Regions from separate parts of the Nodularia chucula CCY0103 genome, predicted to be linked through region 2. Evidence: predicted binding sites of a transcription regulator. Region 2 holds the regulator's gene; each other region holds the start of a gene.
The links. The regulator NtcA, encoded in region 2, controls nitrogen genes in cyanobacteria. The targets are predictions, from matches to a motif close to TNTGTANNNNNNNNTACANA.

Region 1 (10,834 bases), on a different contig from region 2:
CAAGATTCAAGGGCTAAATTTAGGGTGGACAATTCCAACTATTTAACACTACCAAAGATATCTTTCGCTGCGACATTACCCAAACCTACTGACTACTTAAAAATTACAAGGGCATTTATCAATTTGTTTTCAGCATATCATGGGGCTGTTACAATTTGCAATAAAAATATAATTAATGTCTCTGGCTAGTGGGTAGAGAATAGATAACACTTCCACCCTTCAGCAAGCTCAATAACTTTGATTAAAAGTAATTAGCCAAACATGATGTTACGATTTTATTGCTAAGAAGATGTGATTTTTGCTAACATCATCAAGTGTAAAATTTTGCTAAAAGTGGTATATCTGCGTGATGTAGAGATGAAGTTTAGCTGGTTAAATTTGTCCCTTTGGTGATGTCAAACCAAAATTCGGTGCAGGCGATCGCAACTTTATGGGTTTAAGAAGCTAGGCAATTGGTTTAACTTTAAAAGCACAAAATATAGTTCACAATAGAGATGTAGGCTGAACCTTTAACTTCGTGCGTAATCTCCAAGAAACTCATTTAAACCGCGCCCGTGCTAGTCTCAGACAAGCACTATCTTGGTATGGATATCTCCGCAAGTCGGGACAGTTTTCTTCAAACCCGCAATTGCTAGGCTTGCTGAAACCAGAATTAGACACGTTGAACTCCACACTCAACAAATTAGACTCTAATGTAATTAGAATTGCAGCTTTTGGTTTGGTGAGTCGGGGAAAATCAGCCGTGTTAAATGCTTTGCTGGGGGAGAAGATTCTGCAAACCGGCCCTTTAAATGGTGTCACCCAATGGCCCCGTTCTGTGCGTTGGCAACCAGGTGCTAAGGTATTAGTAGAGTTAATTGATACTCCTGGTTTAGATGAAATTGCCGGGGAAGCACGGGCAAATATGGCGCGAGAGGTGACGCGTCAAGCTGATTTAATTTTGTTTGTGGTTTCGGGGGATATTACGCGGACTGAGTATCGCGGATTGCTGGAGTTACGCAAGGCACAAAAACCTCTGATTTTAGTATTTAACAAAATTGATTTATATCCCGAAACTGACCGTTCAGCAATTTATGATAATTTGCAACAATTAGGCGCAGGACATCCCCAAGCACCGCCTTTATTACCTGATGAAATTGTCATGGTGGCGGCGGAACCAGCGCCTATGGAAGTGCGGGTGGAATGGCCGGATGGTCGGGTGAGTTATGAATGGGAGACTCCACAGCCCCAGATTGAGGAATTACAGCAGACAATTTTAAATATACTTAATCGGGAAGGGCGATCGCTGTTGGCTTTAAATGCACTTATTCAAGCACGGGATGCAGAAAAAGCCATCGCCCAAAAAACTATAGATTTTCGTGACCAAGAAGCTGAAGATATTATTTGGAAATTCACTAAATATAAGGCTTTGGCAGTAGGATTAAATCCTGTACCTGTTTTAGATGTCATCTGTGGTGCGATCGCTGATTTAGCTTTGATTCGTTCTCTAGCCCGGTTATATGGTTTACCTATGACTAGCTATGAAGCCAGCAAAATTTTAAAGAGAATTTTCTTGAGTTCTGGTGGTTTGTTGTTAGGAGAAATAGGTAGTACAATAGTATTAGGTTTAGGTAAGAGTACGGCGGCGATCGCCAGTGGTGAAAATCCTCTCAATATTACTGCTTACGCTGGCACTGCGATCGCACAATCTGGAATCGCAGCTTATGGTGCATACACCGTAGGTAAAGCAGCCCAAGTATATTTAGAACAAGGTTGTACTTGGGGAGAATTAGGAGCTAATACAGTCATTGCCGAAATTTTATCTCAAGTTGATCACAATACAATTCTGTATCGCTTGCAACAGGAATTAGGGGCAAAATATCAATAATCAATTTCCATCAAATTATCATGACAACCGCTCTAAATTACGAATTTTAGATGCAAAATTGCAGAAATAATGGAAATAAAAATCAAGGCAAACACCACCGCCAGAAATTTTATTTTTTTGTTTTTTTACTGATTCAACAAAGGTGAAAATATCATGACAAAAACCCTAGAAACCGTTAAATCTGCTGTGAACGCCGGCACTAAAACTCTGCAAGAAGCTATCCTAGAATCCATTGCGGAAGCTCGTCAAACCTGCGAAATCGACGGAGACAATTCGGCTAACTGTGCTGTAGCTTGGGATATCGTCGAAGAATTACAAGCAGAAAAAGCACATCAGCAGCAAGCAAAACAACGCAAAACCGCTTTAGAAACCTACTGTGACAGCCATCCAGAAGCCATAGAATGTCTGATTTACGATGTTTAACAGTTAACAGTTATAGCAATTATTTGTGAGGCTGCATATTATTTTGACCCCACTAAACTACAAAAATCCGGTTCCCTCCTCGCTTGCGGTGAACCAGCGCTGTAGGCGGGTTTCCCTCCGTAGGCGACTGGTGTAAAGCCCTGCAGGCATGGCTGCGCTTACCGCGTAGCGTGCCGGAGGCATCACCCGAAGGGGGAGGGTTAGGGAGGGGTTCTTTTCATGTTTCACTGATTTAAGTTAAATCACTCATTGCTGATTGCGTCATTTGCTTAATTGCATTTAAATCAGGTGGTGGTGTATCACCTTCCATTCCTAACCATAAAAGATACTCAATATTACCCGCCGGGCCAGTAATAGGCGACCAAGTTAAACCTTGGTATTTCCATCCTAATTCACAAGCCATTTGCAACACTTGGAAAATAGCATCAGCTTGGTCATCAGGATTGCGGACAACGCCCTTTTTACCTACACGGGATTTTCCCACCTCAAACTGGGGTTTAACCAGCAATACTGCATCCCTGGGAGAGGTGGTTAAACGCCACAAAGCCGGCAAAATCTTGGTTAAGGAAATAAACGATACATCCACCACCGCCAAATCAGGTATTTCCTGACTTTCGCCATACAACTCTTCCGGTGTGAGATGACGTAAATTAGTCCGTTCTCTTAAAATCACCCGTGGGTCATTTCTTAAACCCCAGTCCACTTGTCCATAACCGACATCAATCCCGTAAACTTTTACTGCTCCAGCTTGTAACAAACAGTCAGTAAATCCCCCAGTAGAAATACCACCATCGAGACAAACACGTCCCGCCACCGAAATTGTAAAAAATTGTAAAGCCTTAGCGAGTTTTTCACCACCGCGAGACACAAAGCGCGATCGCTCCTTCACCTTAACATCCGCCGCAATATCAACTTCCGTCCCCGCCTTATCCACCACCTGCTGATTAACAGTCACCTCACCCGCTTGAATTAAGCGCTGTGCTAAGGCGCGAGAAGGACATAAATTTAACTCTACTAAAAGTGTATCCAGTCGCTGCTTCACCATTAATCATTATAATTAAACATTAAAACAAACTTTTGTTTTGGCAACACTAACACAGGAAAATATATAGGGTGGTCATCCCATCCCCTAATTTTTTCGCCTTGTTGATAGGAAATAATTAATGTTGGTACATCGGGATATTCATCTTTAGCTTTTTTTGTCCACGTACCTGATGTACTACCTGATACACCAGTATCTGTCATTGAAAGATCCAATCCTTGACCTTTGTTTTTTTTACTTTTACCTCTACGAACATTTAAACGTCCTTTTGTCATACCTTGAGTTTTCATATCTTTTAAACCCTTAATAATGCGCTTGTCTTCCCATTTTTCAGAACGTCCATAAGGACTTTCTGAGCTTACATAATGACTTTTAGTATAACTCAGTATTTCAATGATAAAGTCTAAATTTACCTCATCATACAAATCATCATCTTTATAATTGATTAAAAGTTTTTCAAGTTTCTGGAAACTATCTTGAATCTCTTCTTTTTTATAAGCTGGATTTTGAGGATAAATTGATGAACCCGGTGTTAATACATTAATTGCTGAAGGATCTAAAACATTAGAGCGGGTTGGTTTTAGATTCCCACCTATCCAAACAGGTTGAAGTTTAATATTATTAATGTCATCTCCAATTGCTTGACGCATTGCTTCATCTGCTTCATGAATTGTCCGAAAGGTATCTAGTATATTTTCTGGTAAGAAGAGACGAGTAACATCTTTTAATTTTGGACGATATCCATACATTCGAGCGTGTTGATGCACAGTATCAAATACTTTTTGTTTTGCATCCCGCCCATAATAAGTGACCATTAAGCCTTTAATTGTCACACCTCTACCTAATCTATTACCCCCAATCAAGATATTCATACCAGGATTATAATTAGGTTCTTTATCGGGATTATTTGCATTAATAATTTTAGGAATTGCGTGTCTTAGTTTAATTTTCAATTCCTCTATTAGTTCATTGACTGGAGGTAATTTATCTGCGGTTTTCTCTAACTCTTTATAGGCTTGTTCTAACCATTTTATTGCTTGGTTATAATCTGTTTGTGAACTCCTTTGCCTAATTGCTTGATCTAAATTAATGACGAAATTACTGATTACTTGTTCTAAATTTGTATGGATATCTTGCTTATAGCAAATATGAGCCAAAAAGGAATATATAGCATCTTCGTCATCTGAAGATAACATTTTGTAAGTTGAACCTAAGAAGAAACAACATAATGCAAACCTTAGCCCTTCAGGAATTATCCATTTATTACCAGGATTAATTGCACCATTTTGTTTTTTGATTTGACCAATTTCCTCAGCATCAACGATTCGATAGTGCTTACTACTTTCAGAAAAAAATAAATCTCCTCCCATATAACTATCTCCCGGTTCTGGTAATGCTGCACAAAACTGAGGTTTACAAGGAGTATCGAGACGTTGTAATAATAAACTTTGGGGAGTTGCGGTTATTTGAATATAAATATGATTAGCAACTTCTTGACGAATATTGCTATGTATTTGCTCAAAAGTTGTACTGTCAGAAATTGCATCTTTTCCTTTTTTAGACTGTTTAGCTTCATTCGTATTTAAACTAGCATTGTCTGCTTCATCATCAAAAATTAATGTAGGGAAATTTTTAATTTTAGCTGTTTTTAAAACTATCAATAATCTCTTCAAATGAGAAACATTTTTTGTGGTAACTAAAACAACACCCGTATCTTTAACGTAGGGTATAACTTTAGTTTTAGCAAAATCTTCAGGGTCTTTTTTCCATGCTTCCCAATCAAAAATAACCGGTCCTCCTTGAACTTGGTTATTAAAACGGTTAGCAGTTTGTTCCCCTAACCATGTATTATCTGAAGTTAAAACAATAAAACAACGAAAATTATTTTCATGCGCTAGTGCTAAAGTTGCAATAGTTGTGTTGGTTTTTCCACTTTGAACTCGACCATAAATAAGTCCGGTTGTACAATTAGGAATAGGATCTGCTCCTTTATATAGTTGACTAACTAAACCCGTGCTATTTTCTCCTACATCCCCATAACCAAAAGTTTCTGAATAAAATTTGACACAATTCTGAACAACTTCAATAGCAGTGTCTTTGAGTCGATAAGCTTCTCTTTCTCCGATTTGTTTCTCTATTTTCCTAATTAAGTGATCAATACAGGAGCCATTTTTAATAATTGGAATATTTGTCATAATTAAACTTTATGCTGATAAAATTACTTCTGGCCAGTTATTTTGGGGAATTGTACGCTCTAAAAGGACTCTTCCCGTACCTTTAACATAATAGCTCCCTCTTAGCTCTCTTTTTACAGAAACACGCTGATTAGCTAAACCCTCACGAGAATCAAGAATTGTCCATAGTTGTTCTTCTGATAGACAACAAATACCATCTCGATGACAAATCAATGCTATAAACAATTGGACATCAGTATATATACTATGAAACTTTGTCAACGCAATTTCTTCCTGTGAACTAAAGCTAAATGGCCAAGATGAATTGGGCTTTTTAGATATTTTGAATAAAATCGCCGATTCCCTATTTGTGCTTTTTATAAGATAAAGTGATGGATGTATAGAAGATAAATAACTGATGGATATATTAGCTGTTCCCTTCAGAAGTCGAAGAAAAGCCGCACCGTGTAAAAATTCTAGATCATTAATACTCATGGAAATTTGTCAAGGACTAAACCACCAGTAATATATTTTACGACAAAAAAATTCAGTATTATTATTCTCCGGGTAAGGAAATAACTCATTTGGAATATTAAAAAAAGTAAACGCACCTTGTCAAAAAAGCCAAAGTGCGATTGTTATATTATCCGTCGTTACGGACTGGGTTTATTCTCCCGCCATTTCTCATCACCAGGGCTAGATACTAAATATCCTTCTCGCTCAACTCACGAGTCATATAATCAAAAGGTTCATCCACAAAGGAAGTATCAGCAATACCTGCGGCTGCTACTTGTGCCTTTACCATATCCTTCAGAATTTGAATACCATAAACCGTAGGTCCAATAGGTACACTTAAAGAATTGTAAGTTTCCCGCAATCCTTGCAATACACGTTCATCCAACACATTCATATTACCCGCAACCAGGGCATAGGTAGCATAGCGGAGGTAATAGTCCATATCCCGCAGACAAGCGGCATAACGACGAGTAGTGTAGGCATTACCGCCGGGACGAATCAACTCTGGTTGTTCTTCAAATAACTTAGAACCAGCCTGCTTGACAAGAGAAGCAGCATTAGAGTTAATGGCCGCTGCTGCTTGTACCCGTGCTGTGCCGCTTTCAAAATAAGATTTGAGGCTGTCAATTGCATTTCGGTCAAAATACCGACCAGCAACATCATAATTCTTAATCAAGCTTGTAACTGCATCCCGCATTCTTATTCTCCTAATCAATGCTATCTATGGTTTGATATTAATTTGGTTGCACTTATGCACCCGTAAAGTTTTGTGCCATTTATTTTATTAAAATGATGGGACACAAAAACAATTGATCCGCTATTTAAGGATTCTATGCCAAAGTTGACCCCTGATGAGACGAACTTTAAGTTTTGTGCAGATGTTCGGTAAAAGGTTAATATAAGCTGTAATCCAGATAAGCTGTAACAAAAAGTACAAAATCTTCTAATGTCCAGGATTTATGATATTTCAGGTGTGTCATCTACAACTTAGTTCAGATCATCTGGGTTAGGATGCTTTGGAAGATTCTGGTATTACTTTAGAAAATTGGTAGAGAAGGAGTAACAATGACAACCCCACAAGAAGTCTTGAAAATGATTCAAGACCAAAAAATTCAGATGATTGATCTGAAATTCATCGATACACCAGGAACTTGGCAGCATCTAACTTTGTATCAAGACCAAATCGATGAAAGTTCCTTCTCTGATGGCGTACCTTTTGACGGTTCCAGCATTCGGGGTTGGAAAAATATTAACGAATCGGACATGATGATGGTACTCGATCCCAACACTGCTTGGATCGACCCCTTCATGAAAGAGCCGACGTTAAGTATAGTTTGTAGTATTAAAGAACCCCGCACAGGTGAATGGTACAACCGTTGTCCCCGTGTAATTGCCCAACGTGCCGTCGATTACCTAGTTTCTACTGGTCTTGGTGATACAGCATTCTTTGGCCCTGAAGCTGAATTTTTTATCTTTGATGATGTCCGCTTTGACCAAAATGCCCATGAAGGCTACTACCATGTAGACTCAGTAGAAGGTGCTTGGAACTCTGGTCGGAAAGAAAGCCCCAACTTGGGTTACAAAACACGCTTCAAAGAAGGTTACTTCCCGGTATCACCAGCAGATAGCTTCCAAGATATCCGGACTGAAATGCTGCTGACAATGAAAGATTGCGGCGTACCTATTGAAAAACAACACCACGAAGTGGCGACTGGTGGTCAGTGCGAACTAGGTTTCCGCTTTGGTAAGTTGATTGAAGCTGCTGATTGGCTGATGACTTACAAGTATGTCATCAAGAATGTGGCTAAGAAATACGGCAAAACTGTGACTTTTATGCCAAAACCAATTTTTGGCGATAACGGTTCTGGTATGCACTGTCACCAGTCCATTTGGAAAAATGGTCAGCCTCTATTTGCAGGTGACAAGTATGCTGGTTTGAGTGAAATGGGGCTTTACTACATTGGTGGTATTCTGAAGCACGCACCCGCACTGTTAGCCATTACTAACCCCACAACGAACTCTTATAAACGCCTAGTACCTGGTTATGAAGCACCAGTGAATTTGGCTTATTCTCAAGGGAACCGTTCTGCTTCTGTGCGGATTCCTTTATCTGGCGATAACCCTAAAGCCAAGCGCTTAGAGTTCCGTTGTCCTGATGCGACTTCTAACCCTTACTTAGCATTTGCAGCTATGCTGTGTGCTGGTATTGATGGCATCAAGAACAAAATCCATCCTGGTGAACCCCTAGATAAAAATATTTATGAACTCTCTCCAGAAGAACTGGCGAAGGTTCCTTCAACTCCGGGTTCTCTGGAATTGGCTTTGGAAGCATTAGAAAATGATCATGCTTTCTTGACAGACTCAGGGGTATTCTCGGAAGACTTCTTACAAAACTGGATTGACTACAAGCTGGCTAATGAAGTTAAGCAGATGCAGTTACGTCCTCATCCTTATGAGTTTTACCTCTATTACGATTGCTAATTGAGTTAATTAATGATTTTTTAGCCACCCGATGAGGGTGGCTTTTTTTTCTTACTCACTATCAAAATTTCGGTAGATGGCAATTTTCAAGCTATACCTGGGGAGTAGGGAGTGGGGTAAAAGCTTTTCGGTGTATAGCTTTTATCATCAACTTATGTCCTAACGTCCTTGGCGGTTGCTATAGTAACCTAGATTTTTCCTCTATCAACTTGGTGTTGACATTTTTGGGAGATGCTCAAAATCTAGCTCATGGAAGCATGACTAGTTTCATAAATCAACCGAATGGTAGGATCAATTTTCCCTTGAATGGGACTCCAGTATTTGGATAATTCTGTGGGAAGACCGAGTTCCTGTGCGGCACGCATCAGCATTGATTGTTGACGGTTTTTGACTTGCTGATATTGACGCATTGTTAACGCACGTGTTCTATCTTGAATAGACATAACTCCAGTCCTCCTTATGTTTTTAGTGATAAATGGTTAGTTAGTTATCTTTTGTTTCTTTAGAATAGCAAAATTTCTGTAACCAAAGTTACAAAATTGGGTTTATGTTACATAAATTTATAATTTAGGGCGATAGCTAGTGATTCTGCGAGGAAAAGCTGCGAAAAAATCTGGTTTTATCTAGTATTGTGGCTGTGATCATCTGATTACTCATGAGACTGGGTAGCAGATGGATTGTTGTCTGAGAAATCCTAGTACCAGTTACTATGAAATAAAGATAGTTAACAAAACTTAACTTATGGCAGTTATTTATCCCCGTAAATTTCAGAATGTTTTGAGCGCGAGGGATGTTCTCAAACAGGTAGTGTGCGATCGCCAAATCCATTTAATTACTCTCAATCGCTACCGTTACAGCGAACAACGCAGCTGTAAAGATTTAACAGAAGTCATTGAAAAACTCAATGGTAAGCCCAGAGAATTGGTGCAGGATTTATCTCGTCACATCGCCGATGAAGCCCGTCATGCCCTCTGGTTAACTGATTTGTTAGTAGAATTGGGGGCGGATATCGGTACTCCCCCTGGTGGTTCCTATATTGACGAATTTGAACGCCTGCTAGACCCAGAAGCCTTTCAGAATGAAAGTGACCCCGAATACGGTATCATTGCTCCCTTGGCGGCGATTAATGTCACCGAAAAACGGGGTTGTGAATATTTCTCGGCTCACATCTACGCCCTCAAACAAGCGCCACAAACCCCAGAAAACATCAAAATTAGGGAAACCATCGCTAAAATTCTCCCAGAAGAAGCGGGACACGTGCGTTGGGGGAATGGCTGGTTAGCAAAAATCGCCCGTAAAAGTCCAGAACATCGACAAAAGGTAGAACAAGCCAAACAAAAGTATGCTGCTATTGAACAAGCGGCTTTTGAATCGGGAATGGATATCACCCTGGGGGCAGAACTGCGGCGGGTGACTCATTTGGTAGAAATAGCAAATACAATGCCATTGTGGGAACGTCCCCAGTATTTAATGGAACGCTTACCACAAAGTCTGTTAGCACCTGATTTACAATTTACCCGGATTCAAGCCGCCCAAAAAGCTTGGCAACGTGATCCCCAGGCTTTTATGGAGAAATTTGTGCCAATGTTCCTCAACGGTATCCAGGGTAGGAAAAACCAGCCAGAGAAATCTAGTGTGTCAAAGTAATTAGCTGGGGACTGGGGACTGGGGATTGGGGATTGGGGATTGGGTATTGGGGATTGGGGATTGGGGATTGGGGATTGGGGACTGGTGAGTGGTGACTGGGTATTGGAAGCTAAAAATCTTTTCCCCTCCCACACTCCCCACACCTCCCCTGCCGCATTTGTGGTTACACTGAACTTCAAGTATCATGCAAGCTGTTTACGCTATGAGTAAAGTTGCTTGCACGCAGAGGATAGAAACATGAGGGTTTGGCTTGCTTGTTTTTTATTGTTATTCGCTTTGGCAGAACTGTTTGACTGGTTAAAAGCCTTTAATCTGCCATTACCAATCTATATTTTAGGTGGGGTGTTTTTAGCTGTGGCTTCTAACTATGACAAGATTGTTGGCTCTTACTTTAGTGATGGCAGTATGGCACAACCATCGACACTACAACAGTTAAATTCCCCTAGCCAATCCCTTGATCCTATTTCTTTCCCTAGCCCTGTTGAAGAAGTGCAGCAATCTGAAACCTAGCAATCAGGTTGGAAATTACCGTACATGATCATGGGCAAACCTGTTGAAGAGCTTCGCTAACCCGTGGGCGAGAAATTTGAGGATTAATAATAGCTACCGGATTTACGGTATTCGAGGGCGGTTAATCCTTCATTTTCAAGGACTTCACCGTTATCTACTGCTGCATAAATTAAC
Region 2 (10,834 bases):
TTCTCCCGGAGCAAGTTGGAGAAATTTTACCCCCTGGGCTGGGACTTCTAGTAATTTCACAATTGGCTTCACGGCTAAAAAACAGCCAACCATACCCACTACGACAGCAATGAGAGAATAGAAAATCCGTTGTCTTAACTCTTCTAGATGGTCAAAGAGTGACATTTCCACTTCATCGGGAAAGTCATTGAGCGCATTCATTTCTGAGTTGCCGTATTCCTCCTGTGGTATTTCAGGAGTAGTTACAGCTTCAACATCTTGTAAGGGTGTCATGAGTCAGCTTAATAGGCAACATTTGTTAACTATTGTATCCGGCTAAGGAACGACTTAACTATGTTTTTAGTTCGATGAAGATTGTGATGGTCTTTGGGTTAATTGGGTATGTGCATCGGAATATTGGGCTACTTTGGCGGACATTTCTGGGTTGTAAAGTCGCAAATAGTTCCAGTAGTTGCCAAATACTTGGCGGACATAATTTTTAGTTTCATTAAAGGGAATGTCTTCGACAAAATCATCTGGGTCATTTTTCCCGATAGTCCGCAGCCACCGGGCGACGTTGCCAGGGCCAGCATTATAACTGGCGATCGCTAACATGGAGTCATTGTTATACTGCCGATGGGTATAGTCTAAATACCAAGTTCCCAAATTAATATTTTCGTTGGGGTCTTCTAAGTTGAGATTTTTGGTATCTAAGTTAATTTGAGGAGCAATCCATTCACCTGTACTGGGCATAATCTGCATTAAACCAGTCGCGCCGACAACGGATCTAATTTTTGGCTCAAACATCGACTCCTGACGCATCAAGCCAATCACCAGTAAAGAATTTAACTGCCGTTCCCCAGACCATTTTTTAATTTCCTGGCGATACAGAAAAGGATAGCGGGCTTGCCAATAAGTCACTTGTTTACTCAAAGCCTGATATTCCGCTTGTTCCTCCGGTGTTTCCCGGTCTTCTAAGCGAGAAATCAGGTTAATGGCTGAGAGATTTTGTCCCCTAGTTAATCGAATTAATCCTTCCGTAAATTGTTCAGCTACGGTGGGCTGGGTTTTATTCAAAAATTCTGTTTCCCATTGCAACCAAGCATCCCGGTCTTCACCTAGCAAATACAGTTCTTTAAAGGTTTCTGAACCGGCGGGAGGAACTGGACGTTGATGGGGAATTACTTCTGGTTGTAAGTCGCGCACAGTGTCAAAGTTGCCCACATTCAGCCCCAAGCTGACAGCTGAACGCCAAGCATAGTAAGAGTAAGGAAAATTACTTAGTACATACTCATAGGCAGATTTGGCTTCTGCGGCATTTCCTAATCTCGTTGCCCATTTACCTACCCAAAAACCTGCTCTGGGAGCCAAAATACTGCTATGGTTATCCGTAGCGATTGGTTGCGCCCATTCCCAAGCGGCGGCATAATTGTTCGCTTTGGCTTGCTCTTGGGCTTTGTTCCAGCGATACTCGGCGGCGTGATTAGAGCTACCATATTCAGTTAATAACAATTGCCAAGCCTGTTGAGCTGCGGCTGGGTTTTTCAGTCCTTCGTAAATTCTGGCTTTTTCTACTACGGCTCTACTTGCTTGTTGGGGATAATTAGTAATAATCCGCTCCAGGTAGACTAAAGCATCTTGACGGCTGCTGGCCAGTTCTGACAAACGTAATAAAGCTAGTCCGCTTTCGCTAGCATCGGGGAATTTTTGCACTAATTGATTATAGATGGCGATCGCCTTTTCCTGTTGCTGACCTCCTATCTGTATCCCCCTAGCCGCGCGGTAAAGATTACGGGGTGATTCCGGTGCTGCCACATAAGCCTCTCCAGCTTTAGCAAATTGATTATTTTCCCAATAAGCAGTACCCACAATTTCCCATTGTTCAGCTGTGAGATTAGGCTGTTTCACCAGTTGATCTAACACCCCCACAATACCAGCTCTATTAAAGGCATATTGCCCTAAAATTAACCTTAAATCTGGTTGATTGGGATTTTCTTGTAACCGTTTGTCAATAATATCCCAGGTCAGAGGATTAGACGGAAATTCGGCGATCGCTGTATCCTGATGTTCAGGAAGTGCAATCATATACAGAGCTTTAGCCTTTCCCGCCTCATTGGGATACTCTCGCAATACCCTTTGTCGCAAATCTGAAGCTTTACCACTCTCACCCAAGATATCTTCTGCCTGTGCCTGTTTCAATAAAATATAAGGGCCAAGACTAGGATAAGTTCTTTCTAATCCTTGCAACAAACTTAAAGCCTTGTCTGCCTCTCTGACATTAATTAAATCACTAGCTAACAAATAACGAGCGCGTTCTCTCTCTGGTGAACTAGAACCATTAGCAATAGCTTCTAATTTCTCAGCCCTTTCCTGTGGAGACAATGATAATAGTGGAAATACGTCGGAATTAGCTTGATTAGCTGTAGAGATTTGTTCCGGCGCATTTCCCACCACATTCAACCATCCTCCGAAATGTTTGGCAATTTCAGGTGCTGATACAACTGCCCCAGCTGAAAAGGCAAACAGTGCCGCACAAACAATGAGAGTGATGTGTTTTTTTTGCATTTTTTTCAGCATGAATACTTACTGGTGACAGCTAGATGGTAAGGTTTTTGGTCGATTTTTGTAATTTTCGATGCTATTTAAGGTGTATTTTATAGCAATACGACTAATTGCACCTCATATCTTTTAACGTTTTTGCTATCAACGTTACAATCCTTCAGGAGATTAATTAAGGCTTTTAGCATTTTACCGAAACTGGCAAAATTTCTCCTCTATTGATTTTTGTATAGATTTTGTCCAAATTTTAGCCAATTTCGCCCATAAAACCGGACTAATTCACCTAAATATCCTGGGAGTTTGACAGCCCTGTAGCTGGAAATCAGCGAGGAACAACCTACGATAGTCAGCTAAAAAAACAAAGCGTACTAACATATAGCAAGATATCAAAGCCGTGCTGATTAGTATGCAGAACCTGAGTAACGAAAGTCTAGAAATCGCCAAAAGTCTTTATCAGGCTGGAAAAATTAACTTTGAAAATGGCAAGTATCGAGAAGCTGTAGAAAATTTGGAAAAAGCCAGCGCTCTTTTATCTCGAAATTCTCCCCTTGGGGGTGAGGTAGAAATTTGGCTAGTGACAGCCTACGAAGCCGCCGGAAGGACTGAAGAAGCTATCACCCTATGTCAACAATTGCAACGCCATCCTTTCCCAGAAACTAGTAAGCAAGCCAAGCAGTTACTGTACATTTTAAAAGCGCCTAAACTGCAACGTCCCAGTGAATGGATGACGGAAATCCCAGATTTAGGAACATTGTCTGATAATGAGCGTAAAATTCGTGCCGCAGCCCAGCCCCAGAAATCTTCTCCTTCCCAACCTAATGAACCAGAATTAGTGGATTTGAGCCAAGTTAATACTCAAGATAATCGCTTTATTTGGGTAGCACTAATTGTTATTGTGTTAACAATATTCTATTTAACTTGGTTGAGTTTTTAGTCAAGATTAGTTACAAACATTTGACTTTTTGGGACATATATAGATGAATTATTCTAATTTGCGGAAGATTTTGCTCAGATTTATCAGGGGATTAAGTTTTGTTCTGAGCAGAATAGGTTTATTGATCAAAGTGACGACTAAAAATCTGATGAATAGCATATTTCCGCTCAAAAATCCGGTTTTGTGGCTGGTGGTGCTAACATCACTGCTACTAACTGGTTGTGTTGATTACGATGCAGGGGTAAACTTCAAAAACTCCAATCGTGGGGAAATAGTACAGCATATTAAGTTAGCAGAACGACTCACCAACTTTAGTGGCGATTATGTCTATGAATGGTTACACAGTATAGAACGCCGCACTCGTCAACTAGAAGGGACAACAAAACGAATTTCTTCAGAAGAAATTATCGTGAAAATTCCTTTTAGTAATGGACAAGAGTTGCAAGAAAAATTTAATGATTTTTTTAACTCTCGTACTAATCAAACAGCCCAGACTGTTAAGAAAGGATCGGCATCGGAACTACCGCAAATTGAATCTAATTTAATCATCGCGCAAAATAATTTTCTGCTGCTGGTGAGAAATCGCTTAATTTATGATTTAGACTTGCGATCGCTCTCATTAATTGCCAGCAGGGGTAATGTCCTCTCAGATACAGCATCAATTCTCGACTTAAAATTTAGCTTAACCACCCCTTGGGGAGCCAGAAATATTCAAAAAACCGCAACTGCTATCCAGCCGCAAAAGCAAGGCAAGGAATTAGTCTGGCAGATGAAAGCAGGGCAACTCAACCATATAGAAGTAGTGTTCTGGTTGCCTAGTCCTCTGGGTATTGGTGGTTTGTTAATTATCCTGTTTATCTGGGGAGGAATTTACTTAAGATATCGTTTTATGCCAGACCCCAGAGTGCAATTTGTCTCTGATACCAAGGTAGCAGTCACTAAGTAAGGCAGGAGTGTGGGAGGTGTGGGAAGTGTGGGAGGTGTGGGGGGAAAGATTGTTACTTCCCAATACCCAGTCCCCAGTCCCCAGTCCCCAGTCCCCAGTCCCCAGTCCCCAGTCCCCACTCCCTTCTTCACGGAGACAAACGCTGAATTTTCCAACTGTCATCGATGCGAGTATATAGCAGGCGGTCATGGAGACGACTGGGGCGACCTTGCCAAAACTCAATTTGGCTGGGAATAATACGGTAGCCTCCCCAATGGGGTGGGCGAGGAACTTCTTGATTTTCATATCTGTGCTGAAATTCCTGCAATTGTTGTTCTAACACTTCCCTACCAGCAATTACTTCACTTTGATTAGAAGCCCAAGCACCTAAGCGACTATTGGGGGGACGCATTTCAAAGTAGCTATCAGACTGTTTTGAGGAAATTTTCTCTACTGTTCCGACAATTCTGACTTGGCGTTCTAATTCTGCCCACCAAAAGACTAGGGCGGCTTGGGGATTTGTTGCTAGTTCTTGTCCTTTATGACTGTTGTAGTTGGTGAATAAAACAAAGCCTCGTTCATCAAAATCTTTGAGTAGCACCATTCTGGCGGCGGGCTGACCATCCGGTGTGGCTGTGGCTAGAGTCATGGCATTAGGTTCAGGTAGTTGGGCTGCTAATGCTTGTTCAAACCATTTTTTAAATTGAATAAAAGGATTGGGGTTAATTTCGGTTTTGCTTAAACCTTCTAAAGTGTAATCTTTGCGGAGGTCGGCTACGGTTTTATCCATGTGTCAGTTTGTTTATTTTCAATAAGTTTGGTAAATAAAAGAAGTAGCCTATTGATTGGGCTGTTATCCCACACGTGACACAAAGCATTGTGAGTGCCAAACGTCTTCCAGAAACTACTGCCCATGTCAGAATTATCCGTCAATCGTGGCCACTCGGCTTGCTTGAAGGTGAAGTTAGTGCGGGTAATTTTGAGTGGCATTTCCAATGGCATTTTCGCCGAGGAGAATTGTCTGTTAAGCCTTCTCAAGGTCGGGCTTTGATTAAAGAGCCTCTTGGTCGTTTTTTAGAACAACAGGACTATAAGTTGGAGCCGGGGGGCGATTATGCTTTTACCATTAGGGCTGAACTTTAGTGATTAGCACTTTGCTGAGGATTAATTATTGGTGGTGAGGCGATTTAGGTATCTTTCAATTAACAGGAGGGCAACTATATCATCTATGGGTCTGGGTGGCTGTCTCATGCCCTGTGGGAGGAGTTTGGTTAGGCCTTTTGGGGGATACATTTGCCAATAGCGATCGCGTGCTTCTAAGGTGCTGTAGCGCTCATCTACTAGAATGATGCTCAGTTGCTCTAACAATGCTGCGCTTAATTGCTGTTTCCACTGTTTAGCGGTGGTTTGATTACCCATGACTAGTAAGGACACGGGAAACTGTTGGCGCAGGGTTTCAATGGTGGCGATCGCCTTTGGTGCTGTCACAACTTGGTGATAGTATAATTGCCTATCTAATCCCATGACTGCTAAACCACATTTATCTCTACCGGGATCGAAACCTAAGATCACTGGTTGTGTTGGTGAAAATTCACTGAAAGTCATAATAGGGGGGAGTAGGGAATAGGGAGTAGGGAGTAGGCTTGAAACTATTTAATTGTCAGCGTTTGATTATTTAATGATTTTTAATAATTATTTAACTGTCTGCTCAGGGTAAATTTTAAGTGCTAAAAACTACTTCACCATCAATTAAAGCTAAAAGTCTAATTCTTAAAGGTCCTGCTGTATAGGTATCTTCCATCGCTATGGCTTTGATTTCTAATGGTTGATCATACTGCCTAAGTTGAAAATAAAAGCGTAAATGAGAACCTTCTCTTAACAAACCCTCGACAATACCAGCATTACGCGCCCGAAATTCCGAGGCAGAAATCAGCAAATCCAATCGCTGTGATAGCTGATAAGGTGTCATCATTTTGGGATCAGCCGTACTTGTCGCTAGTATTTCACCTGCGGAAAATACCAATTGATTGCGGGCAGCATCTGCAAAAAATTCTATCTGGTTTTCGCCTCTCACATAATTACCAGCAGAAAAAATGCGGATAACGTATTCTCTCCCATCCTGAATCTGTTGACTCAATTGCTCTATTCTGTCTGGGGTAATCAGTAGAAGTTGCTTATTTGCTGGAATTTCCCCTGGTTCAGTTAATTGAATATTGGCATTTTGGTTAGCTGTTTGCAAAAGCTGCACAACTACTTTCTGGGCTGCACTAGGTTGATTGACACGAACCACATTGGCAGCCAAAACTTGATTACGAACTAACGCTAATTTACCTAAACGCAGGTCACGGTAAGACTGATAAAATTTTTCTAGTCTGGCGACTTCTTGCTCTAAATAATTCTGTTGTCTTTCCAATTCTTTGAGGCGAGACTCTCTCAGGGCTATCACTTCTTCTCGCGCCGTAATTTCTTGATTACGTTGTTTAATCATGCCATCAAGTTCAGCTATTTTGCCATCGCGCTCGTCAACGGCTATTTTAGCCTCATCAATGGCTTTTTGAGCTTCTACATAGACTCGTTCTCGTTCTGCCTTCAGTTCTTCAATAGCTCCCTGCAATGCCTCTCTTTGGTCATAAACGCTTTGCAGTTCTGTTAAAGCCTCTTGATACTGATTGACTACTGCACCTAATTGGCTTTGGGTACTTTTAAGTTGAGTTGCGGTTGCTTGTTGTTTAGCATTTGCAGCTTGCAAAGACTTGTTAATTACCTGTAACTTTTGCTCTGCTTTGCTTTGTTCCAGTCTAGCTGTATTTAATTCTGTTTCTACTTGACTTTTTTCGGTTTCGGCAACTTTCAACTGTTCCCTCTGATTTCTCAGGTCTTTTTGAATATCTTCTAACTCAAATACACCTTGGCGCAAGCCTTCATCAGCCGCAAATAATATCCCTAATGTGGAAGCCGAAATTAATCCGCCTGTAAATATCGTTACCAATACAGCAGTTTTTTTCGGACGTAGGTTAAACAGTGAGAGGCGTGCTTTACCCACCCGTGTGCCAATGCGATCGCCCACGGTGGCGATTACGCCCCCCAAAATTAAAATTGCCGCTATCAGGATGTACCCGGTGGTCATTGTGAGCTATCGTTCACTTCAGGTGTCGGAGGCATAATGCGTCCAGATACAGCCTACTACTTTCAATGATGATCTTGTAGAGGATGGGAGATAGGCAATACCGGAAATTAATCATAATTTTAGATTTTTCTCCAGCTATGGGTGTAATTTTCCAGAACACAACATTTGCCATCCCATCTCCCATAGTTCTAGGTAAACTGCTTACTCAACGTAACAGGTTTATGCACAGTAATCTTCTTTTTGTGGATAGAAATCATTTGTTTCTCTCGCAAGTCTCCTAATAAGCGAGTGACAGTGACTCGTGTGGAACCAATTGCTTCGGCGATCGCCTGATGAGATAATTTCAGATCAATCGTAATCCCATCTGTCGAAGGAACACCAAAATCACGGCAAAGAATTAACAAAAAACTCACCAACCTAGAACCCATATCGCGGTGAGCCAAGGTTTCAATCATCATCTCCGTCTGTAAAATCCGCGAAGAAAGGCCTCGCAGCATCAACATTGATAATTCTGGATTTTCCTTTAAGGCTTGCTCTACTTGTTCAATTGGCGCTGACAGTAACTCTACAGGTGTAAAAGCCACTGCATGGTAAAACCTATCGGACTTGTTTCCCGTCAGTAATGACAACACACCAAAAACACTATTTTCCCGTAGCAGTGCTACCGTTATTTCCTCTCCTGCCTCATATACCCTGGAAAGTTTCACAGCACCCTTCAAAAGAAAATAAACTCGTTCAGCAGGATCGCCGGGAAAAAATATTGTTTTATTGCGTTCAAACGTTTCTACAACTGGAGGAAATGCCCCCGTTGCCATCTGGCGAAATACATTTGCTAGGGCTTTGTCTTGTGTCACGATCATCTCCCTTCCCCTACCCAATGCCGGAAAAACAAAAACTGATTACCTAAGAATACACCTGAAAAATCAATAAAGCACCGTCAACCTTTCTGTGCATTCCTATACTTAAACCCATAACTTCATAGCTATTTGTTCACAATGATACATAATTTTTGCTGTTTTTAGCTAGTAGTTGTTATAAGTACTTACACAGTTCTGGTCATCAGGTTTTTTAGGAAAAAATTCACGATATCTTGAGAATCTCTTCAGGATTATCTGGAGAAACTTTTCATAAAAGGTTGATTTTGATCACGATTTTGGCAAATGATCTCGACAATGAAGACAAACTCGCGTCAGATTCTAGTATGCTCCTAATAATTGATCACATTTAAATTTTGTATGCTAAATCTGACTGGAAAAAACGCCTTAGTTACAGGAATTGCCAATAACCGTTCCATCGCCTGGGGCATTGCTCAACAACTGCATAAAGCCGGCGCTAACTTGGGTATTACCTACCTCCCAGATGAGCGTGGGAAAATGGAGAAAAAGGTGGCGGAATTAGTAGAACCTCTCAACCCCAGCTTATTTGTTCCCTGTAATGTCCAAGATGACGCACAGGTGCAATCCACCTTTGAAGCCGTGCGCGACCAGTGGGGAAAATTAGACATTCTCATCCACTGTCTAGCCTTCGCCAATAGAGATGATTTGACTGGTGGTTTTAGTCAAACCTCACGTTCTGGTTTCAAAACAGCGTTAGAAATCAGCACCTATTCCTTAGTGCAGTTAAGCGGTGCAGCCCAACCCCTAATGACAGAAGGTGGTAGCATTATCACTTTGACATATTTGGGAGGAGTGAGAGCAATTCCTAACTACAACGTTATGGGAGTAGCCAAAGCCGGATTAGAATCTAGTGTACGTTATTTGGCTGCTGAATTGGGGCCGCAAAATATTCGCGTCAATGCCATTTCCGCAGGACCAATACGCACCTTAGCATCTTCCGCAGTGGGAGGAATTTTAGATATGATTCACCATGTAGAAGAAGTAGCGCCCCTGCGACGCACTGTCACCCAGCAAGAAGTAGGGAATACTGCGGCCTTCTTGGCTAGCGATTTAGCCAGTGGCATTACAGGACAAGTTTTATACGTCGATGCCGGCTACGAAATAATGGGAATGTAATCATTAATTATTACTCCCTCCTGCACCCTGCCCCCTGCGTCCCTCTGCCTCTTCCCCCCTGCACCCTGCACCCTGCACCCCTGCCTCTTCCCCACACTTCCCACTCATGCAAACAGAAACCCTGAATTTAAATCAAACTGCCCGCGTTGCTTCTGTTCATCGCACTACTGGCGAAACAGATATCAAAGTCACGATTAACTTGGATGGTACAGGCATTTGTACCGCCGCCACTGGGATTCCATTTTTGGATCATATGTTGCATCAAATTTCTTCCCACGGGTTGATTGATTTAAATGTCCAAGCCCAAGGAGACTGGGAAATTGATGACCACCACACTAATGAAGATGTGGGCATAACTTTAGGACAGGCTTTTTGTCAAGCGTTGGGTAACAGAAAAGGTATTGTGCGTTTTGGTAATTTTCTGGCTCCCCTGGATGAAGCTTTGATACAAGTGGCTCTGGATTTTTCTGGTAGACCTCATCTCAGCTATGGGTTACAAATTCCTACCCAGCGTGTGGGAACCTATGACACTCAACTAGTACGGGAGTTTTTTGTGGCGTTGGTTAATCATAGCCAAATGACTCTGCATATTCGTCAATTGGATGGCATTAATTCCCATCATATTATTGAGGCGACATTTAAAGCTTTTGCTAGGGCTACCCGGATGGCTGTGGAAATTGATTCTCGTCGTGCTGGTACAATTCCTAGCTCTAAGGGTATTCTATAGTGTAGTGAGGCTAAAGGAACCACTGAAGTTCTCAATTGGTAATTGATTAACTATGTGGTAGTTGTAACATGAAATCTGATGTAGAAATCCCTGAAAATCAACTGAATACTATGGATAACCCGCCAGTAGTCCTAACTGCTGATTTGCGAAAAGTCTATCGTACGGGTTTTTGGATGAATCAAAAAATTGTCTCTCTTAAAAGCTGTTCTGTTAAGGTGAATAAAGGGGAGACTTTTGGGTTATTAGGGCCGAATGGCGCTGGGAAAACAACTCTTTTAAAGCTGTTGTTGGGAATTATTCGCCCTAGTTCTGGTAAGGGTTTGTTATTGGGTAAGCCCCTGGGCGATCGCCATACTAAGCAAATGATTGGCTACCTCCCAGAAAATTCTTATTTATATGACTATCTCACTGGCTGGGAATTTCTGGAATTAGCGGCGGGGTTGTTCCAAATTCCCCAAAAAGTCCAACGGGAAAGGATTCCGCAATTGTTGGAACTGGTGGGTTTATCTATGGTTGATGCGCGGAAAAAGCCCATGCGTCGCTATTCTAAGGGGATGTTGCAGCGTGTGGG
Region 3 (10,834 bases), on a different contig from region 2:
TAATTTGGGCAAAGTCAAATTTTATATTGATTAAACAAGGAGTAAGTAAAGTGACAAGTAGTGAAGAGTATAGACGACAAATTATGCAGGATTTGTCTGGGGGGAATGCAGAATCTCTGGAGGATGTTTCCTATGAGAATTTCGATGATTTCGCCCAACGGACAACACCTGACCAACGTCGTCAGTTATTTGGTAAGTCTACTCCTGAAGTGATACCTTCTAGCCAAATGGAGCCGGAGTTACAAAAAGCGATCGCGCAAATCAAACCCAATGAACGGGATGATGTCGCCAGGGCTTTTTTCAAAGAATTTAAATCGAGAAATTTAGACGACAAACGCTTAGAACAACAATTAAACCTTTCCACCCGCAACCCTAACCGCATGACTGCTGATGATGTGAGTAAACTTGCATCTTTCGCTTATCACAACCACCCGGATGTTTTTCGTGAGGTGTTAGCGGAACAACCAGCAATTATGAAGTTTCTCAGCAATCCCGTTGTAGCCGGTTTAATCGGAGTTGCAGCAGCGAAGTGGTTCGGTAGTCGCAAGTGAGTTTGATTAATAAGCACTAATTAGGTGGGTAAAACCCACCTTTTTTTTATGCCTACTCTTAGGAACTATAGATATAATTTTTAGTGCGTGATCAGTGCTTAGATGTCCTAGATTAATATTCATCTTAATATGTATAAAATTTAATTTACGATAAATTCTATAAAAATATTACCATTTTATAGCCTTTCCCAGTCTAATGAAGTACATACCAATTTATTCCCTGTTCCCTGTTCCCTGTTCCCTAAAACTAAAAAACTTTGTACCTCACCAGCATGGGAACTGCTATAAATTCTTCATAAGCTTCAGATTAAATCGTTAATTTTACGTAAGTTTTATTTTAATAAAAAATATTTAGTCACAAGGGTTTTAAAGTATATTACGCAAAATTGTAGTATGATTAAAGACGTAAAAATTTCAATTAAGTGAGCCAGAAACATGAAATCTATTTCAGCTTTAGGCGTAGCATCAGCAGTGTCTATGTCTTTTTTGGCCTCTCAGTCAGTAGCAAATGCTGCTAGCATCATCAGAATTAACGAGGATGCCTTCACACCAGATGCCGGATTAATTACCTTTAGTGAATTACCATTAGATACAGTTAACCCTACTTATACACCAAATCTATATGGCGGCGGTCTTAATGCACCCACTGTAACATTCAGTGGTGTATTCCAAGGTCAGACTGTAGGTTTACCACTTTTTCCACCTGGAGCCAATCCTAGTGGAGTAGTGAATGGTACACCCACTGCTTCGCTGGCTCTCAATTCAAGTTCACCTGTAACAAGAATTACAAGTGACGCTGACAACCCAACAAGTCCAGTTTTATCAGGCACACCTGCATTCAATGGACCTGTAAGCGTGTTATTTGATATAGATATAGCTGGTGTAGGATTGGATGGTGGCTTTTTTGATGCCCCACTTGGAACTGCCATCACGGCATTTGGAAGGGACGGTTCATTACTAGGCTCAGTTACCAACACAGGACTAGGGATTGAATTTCTGGGCTTGGTTACTGACGACGGTCAGGATAGAATTGCAGGGTTGCAGTTCAGCCTAGTTGGTGCGGAACCAGCAGGTTTCGGTATTGATAATTTGCGCTTCGGGCGTGCAGGTCAAGTAACAGTTCCTGATACAACCCCTGAATCAGTGCCTGAACCCATGACTATGTTAGGTTCTTTGACAGTAGGTGCTTTTGCTTTAGCTTTCGGGCGTAAAAAAAATCAGCAAAAAAACTTACTTGCAGCAAAAGTCTAGTTTAGTAACAGCAAGTGAGATAGCAGTCCTATTTCACTTGTAAATAAATTCTGCTTTGAAAGTCTTTAGTAAGAGCTTTTTCCAACATTTTTGGGTAATTAAGAAATTTTAGAACCTTGGGTTTTCAACGAAACCAAGGTTCTCGGCTTTTAAGATTAAACTTTTGCCAATTCTGGCGCAGGACGCTTACTATTACGAATAGATGACACGGCTTCAGCGTAATCTGGAGCTTTAAATACAGCTGAACCAGCCACAATTGCATTAGCCCCAGCTTCCAAAACTTGCCAAGTATTATTAGCTTTGAGTCCCCCATCGACTTCAATCCAGGGATCTAGACCACGTTCGTTACACATTTGGCGCAATGCACGAATTTTGGGTAATACGCCGGGGATAAAGCTTTGACCACCAAAGCCGGGGTTAACGCTCATAATCAAGACCAAATCACATAGGTCTAGGACGTGTTCAATGAGCGCTAAAGGTGTACCGGGGTTAAGGACAACACCTGCTTGCTTTCCTAATTCTTTGATTTGTCCTAAAGTGCGGTGCAGGTGGGGTGAAGCATTATGCTCGCAATGTACAGAAATAATATCAGCGCCTGCTTTGGCGAAATCTTCTACATATTTTTCTGGTTCCACAATCATTAAGTGGACATCCAGTGGTTTAGTTGTCACTGGTCGAATCGCCTCCACAACCAGAGGACCTATTGTGATGTTAGGTACGAAACGACCATCCATAACATCAACATGAATCCAATCTGCTCCTGCGGTATCTACAGCCCGGATTTCATCGCCTAAACGACTAAAATCGGCTGATAAAATAGATGGAGAGATCACAATGGGCTTTTGAGATGGTTTTTGGGTCATGGTTAGTGGGTTTTAAAGCGTTTTCGTCTGTCATCATTGTAACAAAACTTTAGCAAATTCTGATAATTTTGATCCCAATCTGTTAAGGATAGAAGGTAATTGATCTTCTGTAGGGAAGCCAAAAAAATTATCTTGAGAAACAATGGAGTAGTCATCAGTAATAACTAATCACTAATAATTAAACAATGGGCAAAAAACTCAGCTGGATAATTTGGGGATTAAGTGCTTCTTGTTTAAGTGCGCCTGTACTTGCTTCAGCTTTAGAAAGTTCTTTGAATGCTCAGGGTATCGATGCTCTGAGGCTACATCAAGCTCCGTATAATTTACTTGGGCGGAAAATTGCTATTGGTCAGGTAGAAATTGGTCGTCCGGGAATGTTTGGCTGGGATAAGGCGGTCTCCCAAAATAATGCCATTTCTTTGGCGGGTGTGTTTATGCGGGATAGTCCGGCTAAGTCTAATACTGGTGTAGATTCCCACGCTTATAATGTGGCTGGTGTGATGGTGAGTCAAGATAAGGCTTTACCGGGGGTTGCGCCGAAAGCAAGATTATATTCTTCTGCTGTGGGTTCTGCCAGAGGTGTAGGACAACCAGAGCAATGTTTAACTACACAACATATAGCTACACAAAATAGTAATGATGTCCGTGCGATTAACTTTAGCTTTGGTGAGCCGTTTAGTCGTGATCCTCGTCCTAATCCGGTTTTAGATGGGAATGCTTTACTAACTTTATGTATTGACTGGTCGAGTCGCGTTCATAATGTTTTGTATGCGATCGCGGGAAACCAAGGAAGAGGTGGTATTCCTATCCCTACAGATAATTATAACGGAATCAACGTTGCTTTTTCATCCCGTCAAAAAGCTACTTTTAATAAAGTTGACGTTTCTAATCTGGCGGGGAGTAATCAAGGATTTACGGCGCGTTTAGCTGGTAAGGAGTTTAATGTAGATGGTCGGGGTTCTATTGGATTAGTTGCACCAGGAAGTAATATTCCCATGCTGAATCCAGATGGGAAGTTAAATAAAGTGACAGGAACCAGTTTTGCTGCGCCCCATTTAACAGCTACGGTGGCGTTGTTACAGGAATTTGGCGATCGCCAGATCCAGCAACAAAAACCAAATTGGAGTATTGATGCGCGTCAGCATCAAGTGATGAAGGCGGTATTGTTAAATTCAGCAGATAAGCTGAAAGATGGAGGTGATGGTTTACATCTGGGGATGACTCGGACGCTAATTAATAAACAAAATCAAGACTGGTTGGATTCTGATGCTTACAAAGATACTCAAATGCCTTTGGATGCTCAAATGGGAACGGGTCATTTAAATGCTTTCCGCGCTTATCAACAATTCCAGGCTGGTCAATGGCGGTCATCGCGGACTATTCCCCCTACTGGTTGGAATTATGACAAGTTAAATGTGGATTCCACTGTTGATTATGCCTTGGCACAACCTTTACAAAAGGGCAGTTTTGCGAGTATTACTCTCAGTTGGAGTCGATTAGTGGAGCTAAATGATCGCAATGAAAATCAGCGTTATGATGTGGGTGAAACTTTTAGCGATCGCGGCTTAAACAATCTTGATTTATACTTAGTTAAGGCAGACGCTCAAAGCTCAGATGCGCCTGTAGTTTGTGCTTCAGTCAGTGAAGTTGATAGCATCGAACATATATTCTGCCCCGTTCCTGCTACTGGCAATTATAAAATCCGTGTCCAGTTTCGTGAACAAGTCAACGAAGCTACCCAACCCTATGCTTTAGCTTGGTGGACTGTTGGCAAATCCGCCAATTAACCCAATAATTACTACCAGCATTTGACTTTTGCTATACGTCACCTATGGCTGATTAAGATTGTGGCACTACTTACTATCTATAGAGCATTATTTATCACTAATGTCAATTCCTTAACTCCTGATAATTAAATGTTCGATTTTATCCTAGAGGATGTACTATAGATATAGTGCAAGGAGTGCTACCACTTCACTGAATGTTTGTTACAAGTAACTCTGGTAATGCTTCGCTGAAAGCAATAGTGCAGTTTTGACCTGTGGCATCAAGCAAGTGAGATGGTATCAACTTTTACAAAAAAGTGCTTGAGTAACCTAAATTCTCAGGTGCTTTTTTGTGTATAAAAGATTAGTTTAAAAATTATGGTTGGTAAATTAATTGTATTTGAAGGGGTGGAAGGCTGCGGTAAAACTAGTCAAATGCAGCTTTGTTGTGAATGGTTGCAAAATTTAGGTATTTCTGTGGTGATGACGCGTGAACCAGGGGGAACGGAATTAGGCTTACATCTGCGACGAATATTATTAGATAAAGTAGAGAATCAACCAATTGCAGAGGTGACGGAATTATTATTATATGCTGCTGACAGGTCGCAACACGTGGAACAAGAACTGAAACCGAATTTAGCAGCTGGAAAATATATACTGTGCGATCGCTACACCGATTCTACCACTGCCTACCAAGGTTACGGTCGGGGTTTGAACATGAGCTTAATCAATCAACTTAACTTGATTGCTACAGGTGGTTTAGAAAGTGATTTAACTATTTGGCTAGATGTGGATGTGGAAGTGGGACTAGCACGAAAAAAAGGTGATAAGTTTGATCGTATTGAGCAAGAAACAATGGAATTTCATCGCCGTGTTCAGCAAGGTTACTCAGAGTTATCTGCATCTTATCCATCTCGAATTATGCGGGTTGATGGTACTTTAAGTCCAGTAGCAGTGCAAGCAATAATTCAGGGTATTTTGCGCGAAAAGTTGGAATTATGAGTTGATATCACGCAGAGGCGCAGAGAGGAGGAGGTAAGGAGATTTAACAGCGCTGTAATTGTGTTAACAAAACGACAATTTCATCCATTGATTGGCGCACAACTGTAGCAGGTTGTTCAGAATGATTGACAATTATACTAAAAGCTAAGGGCTGATAATCAGGAGAATTTACATATCCTGAAAGGGAAACTACACCCGTCATCGTGCCGGTTTTGGCTTGGACAATTCCCTCAGCAGAGGTATCACGCAAGCGATTTGTTAAAGTTCCACTTACACCCGCAACAGGTAAAGAAGCCCGAAAAAGTTCTCCTTGGGGTGATTTTGCCATAGCTTGTAAAGTTTGCACTAAGGCTTGGGGAGTAATTAAGTTTTTGCGCGATAATCCCGAACCATCTACTAATATATAACTTGTGGGATCTACTCCTAATTGAGTTAAAGTAGTTTTGACAACTTCCAACCCTGCATCAGCTGTGGTTTGATTATTTTCTACTGGTTGTTTAATAGCTAAAGTTCTTAATAAAGCTTCTGCATACAAATTATTACTATTAATATTTGTCTCCATTAACAACTCCGATAATGGTGGTGATTCCACTGCTGCTATTTCTTGTTCATTATTCCCACCAGTACCATTAGACATCTGACTCACAGAAATTCCTTCCCTCACTAAAGTCTGACGGAACTGACGCAAGAAATTTTGCACGGGGTCAAAAACTGCGATCGCTCTAATAGTAGGATTTGAATTGACAGCCATTTGTCCTTTAATTCGCAGCACTGGCCCCTTTAAGTCACGGCTAACTGCAACAAATCCTGATTCATCTTCATCAGTAGTCACAGAGTTATTTTCCACTCGCCACTGATATGCTTCCATAGGTTCATTCCACTTCAGTTGTAATGGTTTTCCTATGGTTTGGGGCGACACTGTAAATAGAGAAGCATTTTCATTGACAATTAAACTGTTGACTGGTGCGCCATAATAAAATGCTAAGTCTTCCCATTCCCAACTGGGATGAACAATTTCACCTTGAAAATAACTATCATCGGCAATCAATTGGTTAACTTGAGTAATTCCTTGTTGCTGTAATTGCTGGGCTAATTCTTGCAGTTGTGGTACTTTTAAACTGGGATCACCTCTACCGACTACACGCAAAATACCATCGCTATCTTGATAAACAGAAGTACGAATGCGAAAATCTGCACCCAGTTGTTTTAAAGCTGCGGCTGTTGTTAGTAGCTTAATATTAGAAGCGGGATTAAAGTATTTTTCAGCATCACGACTATAAAGAGTTTGTTCATCAGCCAGATTTTTGACTAAAACCCCCCAACGCACTCGCCTAAATTCCGGAGTATTGGTGACAGCATCCACTGCTGAAGGAAGTTGGGCGGGACAAATTGTTTTTGTGGTGGTGGGTGTTACAGGTATTTGTGCTTTGGCTGTTTGTTGGGTGACAGCAATTTGGGTACTCAGAAACAGCGACAGTAAGGCAATAGTGATTTTTTTAGACATTAATATAGTTCGTAATTTATATTTTTTTATGTGACAAAAAAGCAGAATATTTGTTCCTATGCTGTGACATATCGCACCTATAGCAAAAACCCAAATATCTCCGACTTCTACAAGAAGTCGGAGATATGAACCTCTGCTAAATTATTTGGTGGAAAATCCCTATAACTTAGTTCCACACTCGGAACAAAAGTTGTGTGTAGGCGGATTTGTTGTCCCGCAATGGCTGCAAGAAACTGGTTCTACTACGACTTTTGGGGGTTGTGCAGGTAAGCCAATCATTTGAGCGTTACTTTTACCTGGGGCTACCATTGGGTAACAGTTTTCGTCTCTGGTGACTCGGACATCCATCACAACGGGGCCTTTATGTGCTAACATTTCGGCGATCGCATCTTTTAATTGATCCCTTGTGCTAACTACCATGCCCTTAATACCGTAGGCTTTGGTTAAATGCTCAATATCTGGCATTCCTACTTCCATATTGGAGGATGAATAACGCTGTCCATAAAAGGCTTGTTGCCACTGGCGCACCATCCCTTGCCAGCCGTTGTTTAAGATTACGGTTTTGACATTAATACCATACTGTGCTAAAGTCCCTAATTCTTGCAAACACATCTGGAAACTAGCATCACCACTGATACAAATAACTTCTTCATCGGGGAAGGCTACTTTTGCACCCATAGCCGCCGGGACACCAAAACCCATTGTTCCCAAACCAGCACTAGAAATCCAGCGTCTGGGGCCATTCTTCAGGAATTGTGCTGCCCACATTTGATGTTGACCTACGTCTGTAGTATAAAAAGCGTTAGGTGCTTGGCGACCAACTTCCACAATTACTTCTTGAGGTGAGATGCTATCGAGATGCTGAGGTACTTGTAGGGGGTAGTCTTGTCGCCAACGGTTAATTAAATTCAACCACTCTTGATTTTTGTGAGGGATATTTTTAATGCCGGCTTCTTGACAGCGACGCAACAAGTCAACTAAAACATGGCGGACATCGCCGACGATGGGGACTTCAGGTACTCTGTTTTTACCCACTTCTGCGGGATCTATATCGATGTGAATGACTTTAGCATAGGAAGCAAATTCATCCAATTTACCAGTAACGCGATCGTCAAATCTCGCCCCAACGCAGATTAACAAATCGCAATCTGTAACTGCAAAGTTAGCGTAAGCTGTACCGTGCATTCCCAACATTCCCACAGATAGGGGATGATGTTCATCGAATGCACCGATACCCATTAAAGTTGTAGTAACAGGAATATTAAATAATTCCGCCAGTTCTTTAACTTCTGCATGGGCGTTAGATGCGATCGCTCCACCACCGACATACAATAAAGGACGGCTACTGTTGCGAATTAACTTGATTGCGGCGTTGATTTGCCGAGGATTTCCCTTAACAGTGGGACGATAACCCCTTAATTTCACGCTTCCCGGTGCAACGGGTACATAGTCACATTCTTCTAAAGCCACATCTTTAGGCACATCAATTAAAACTGGCCCTGGTCGTCCAGTGCTAGCGATGTGGAAAGCTTCAGCCACAATGCGCGCCATGTCTTTGGGGTCGCGCACGACATAGGAATGTTTAACTATTGGTAGGGTAATTCCGTAGATATCCGTTTCTTGAAACGCATCAGTACCAATTGATGCCCGTGGCACTTGTCCTGTCACCACAATCATAGGAATTGAGTCCATGTAGGCGGTAGCGATGCCTGTGACTAAATTCGTTGCCCCAGGGCCGGAAGTGCCAAAGCACACTCCTACCTTGCCAGTAGCACGAGCATAGCCATCGGCGGCGTGAGCTGCACCTTGTTCGTGCCGGACTAAAATGTGTTTAATAGCACCAGTTGCTTCTACTTTGTATAGGTCATCGTAAATTGGCAGGATTGCCCCACCAGGATAACCAAAGATATATTCAACTTCATGGCGGACAAGACTGTCAAGCAAGGCAAAACCACCAGTTTCACGCTTGGGCGCGACGACTGGCGATTGAGTCACACCAGACTGATTGTGATTTTCTGTTTGTGGGGGACTAGTTATGGATGGCAAGCGCACGGTCACGGTCAAACCTCAGACGATAGCTAAGTTAACGCGTCAATTCTGTATTTAGTATTCCATTTTAATGGAAAAACTGAATTTAATTCCGCTATTAAAATATAAAGTTTGACATAAACAAAGAATTGCTGTGATTTCGCAATGCAATTGCCCACGAAAAACCAACTTCATCCCATAATAGCTAATTATCATCCATGTCCTTCGACAATCTCTGCAAACTGCTATCAGAAAAACACCCTGAAAAATTCGCCAGTTGGGTATTAGGAACACCCCAAACAAGTGCTACAGTCCTGAAAACCGAATTGAGTATTGAACCCATCCGCGCCGATTACGTCACCTTTTTACAACTAGAAGGTAGGATCTTACACCTAGAATTTCAAACCAAATTAGAATCCACACCACCCCTACCTCTGCGAATGCTAGATTATTGGGTGCGGTTGTATCGGTTGTATCGCTTACCAATCACACAAGTGGTAGTTTTACTACTTCCACCTAAAGATGACATTGAAATTCCTACAGCCTTTACAGTGGAAAACACCAGACACGAATATCGGGTAATTAAGATGTGGGAGGAAAACCCCGAACCGTTTCTTCAAGACTCAGCTTTGTTACCTCTAGCATCTTTAACAGCCACAAATCAACCCCAAAACTTGCTAGAAAAAATTGTACAGCGAGTCAACCAAGTGGAGACAACACAACGACCGGAAATTTCCGCCTACACCCAAATCTTAGCAGGGTTAAAATTTAAGAAGGATTTGATTAGAAAATTATTTCGGGAGGGTATGATGCGCGAGTCAGTAATTTACCAAGAAATTCTCGAAGAAGGCGAACAGCGAGGGGAACAACGAGGACGACAACAAGGGCGACAAGAAGGACGACAAGAAGGGGAACGAAGTTTGGTTCTGCGTCAACTCACTCGCAAATTAGGAGAATTACCCCCAGGGATGCGTGAACAATTGAAAACTCTGAGTTTGGAACAATTGGAAAATCTGGGTGAGGCTTTATTGGACTTTAACACCTTGTTAGATTTAGAGGCATGGTTAGCCCATAACTAGAAATTTAACCCCAAGCACATTAGGGATTCTTGGGGTTCACTCGTAAATGATTCACTGGGTTTTAATATTGATGGCGATTAATCATTCTTGATTTCATCTCAATTTTATTGATATAATTTATCATTAAAAGTATGGCATTTTTGAATGCAAGAATAAATGAGGTGAAGGTGAAAGTAACAATAAGTGTCAATGATATTCAAGAATTTTTTCCCGAAATTCAGCGCAAAACTGGATTTAACTATCAATCAATAGCGAGCGAAAAAATCTTAAAATTCCCTGAAAAACTAGGTAAAGGATATATCCATAACTTGCATTTGCGTAATGGAATTGAACTATATTTTCAAAATTTAAACTTAGAAGAAGACTTAATTATTAAAGCAAATAGTAAATATTCATCTTTAGGGTTAGGCTTTTGTCTTTCAGGTAATGTTGGGGCTGAGGTTGTTGGTTCCAACATTGATCTCAGTTTAAGGGCTGGACGTAATTTATTACTTCGTAGCAATGCTTATAAAACAACTATGGAAATTCCGGCTAGACAGAATTTATTTTTAGTAGAGATGAGTATTGACCTCAAAATCATCCAATCTTTTGTAGAAGATGAATATGAGCAACTCTCCCCGGCTCTTAAAAGCGTGATTTCAGGTAAAGATTCTGGGCTGCATTCTTGGTCAGGACTAACAAATCCGGCTATGGAAATTGCTCTGCATCAAATTATTAATTGTCCTTATAAAGATTTGACAAAAAAACTTTACTTAGAAAGTAAAACTCTAGAATTAATATCCCTAAAGTT

Region 1: gifA (glutamine synthetase inactivation factor IF7A) is a predicted target of NtcA. The motif match lies at 9,022-9,041, and genes of this name have one in related genera.
Region 3: rpe (ribulose-phosphate 3-epimerase) is a predicted target of NtcA. The motif match lies at 2,692-2,711, and genes of this name have one in related genera.

What each region holds. Positions count from the first base shown of each region.
Region 1 covers NZ_CAWUOL010000095.1:2,518-13,351, reverse strand. The annotation lists gene ACM0OP_RS20020 (GTP-binding protein) at 518-1,867, shown strand; gene ACM0OP_RS20015 (Calvin cycle protein CP12) at 2,021-2,290, shown strand; gene ACM0OP_RS20010 (TlyA family RNA methyltransferase) at 2,523-3,335, opposite strand; gene ACM0OP_RS20005 (Z1 domain-containing protein) at 3,335-5,527, opposite strand; gene ACM0OP_RS20000 (hypothetical protein) at 5,537-6,001, opposite strand; gene apcB (allophycocyanin subunit beta) at 6,210-6,719, opposite strand; gene glnA (type I glutamate--ammonia ligase) at 7,088-8,503, shown strand; gene gifA (glutamine synthetase inactivation factor IF7A) at 8,746-8,946, opposite strand; gene ACM0OP_RS19980 (ferritin-like domain-containing protein) at 9,245-10,150, shown strand; gene ACM0OP_RS19975 (hypothetical protein) at 10,388-10,660, shown strand; gene ACM0OP_RS19970 (diflavin flavoprotein) at 10,744-10,834, opposite strand, start outside.
Region 2 covers NZ_CAWUOL010000080.1:2,653-13,486, reverse strand. The annotation lists gene tatC (twin-arginine translocase subunit TatC) at 1-273, opposite strand, end outside; gene ACM0OP_RS18570 (lytic transglycosylase domain-containing protein) at 340-2,556, opposite strand; gene ACM0OP_RS18565 (tetratricopeptide repeat protein) at 2,945-3,472, shown strand; gene ACM0OP_RS18560 (DUF3153 domain-containing protein) at 3,516-4,418, shown strand; gene pdxH (pyridoxamine 5'-phosphate oxidase) at 4,546-5,187, opposite strand; gene ACM0OP_RS18550 (DUF3146 family protein) at 5,277-5,540, shown strand; gene ACM0OP_RS18545 (pre-16S rRNA-processing nuclease YqgF) at 5,562-6,002, opposite strand; gene ACM0OP_RS18540 (DUF3084 domain-containing protein) at 6,118-7,524, opposite strand; gene ntcA (global nitrogen regulator NtcA) at 7,713-8,384, opposite strand; gene fabI (enoyl-ACP reductase FabI) at 8,760-9,536, shown strand; gene hisB (imidazoleglycerol-phosphate dehydratase HisB) at 9,643-10,263, shown strand; gene ACM0OP_RS18520 (ABC transporter ATP-binding protein) at 10,332-10,834, shown strand, end outside.
Region 3 covers NZ_CAWUOL010000075.1:7,075-17,908, forward strand. The annotation lists gene ACM0OP_RS17865 (hypothetical protein) at 1-3, shown strand, start outside; gene ACM0OP_RS17870 (hypothetical protein) at 51-551, shown strand; gene ACM0OP_RS17875 (PEP-CTERM sorting domain-containing protein) at 987-1,802, shown strand; gene rpe (ribulose-phosphate 3-epimerase) at 1,958-2,665, opposite strand; gene ACM0OP_RS17885 (S8 family serine peptidase) at 2,851-4,452, shown strand; gene tmk (dTMP kinase) at 4,810-5,433, shown strand; gene dacB (D-alanyl-D-alanine carboxypeptidase/D-alanyl-D-alanine endopeptidase) at 5,477-6,937, opposite strand; gene ilvB (biosynthetic-type acetolactate synthase large subunit) at 7,097-8,995, opposite strand; gene ACM0OP_RS17905 (Rpn family recombination-promoting nuclease/putative transposase) at 9,184-10,044, shown strand; gene ACM0OP_RS17910 (helix-turn-helix transcriptional regulator) at 10,176-10,834, shown strand, end outside.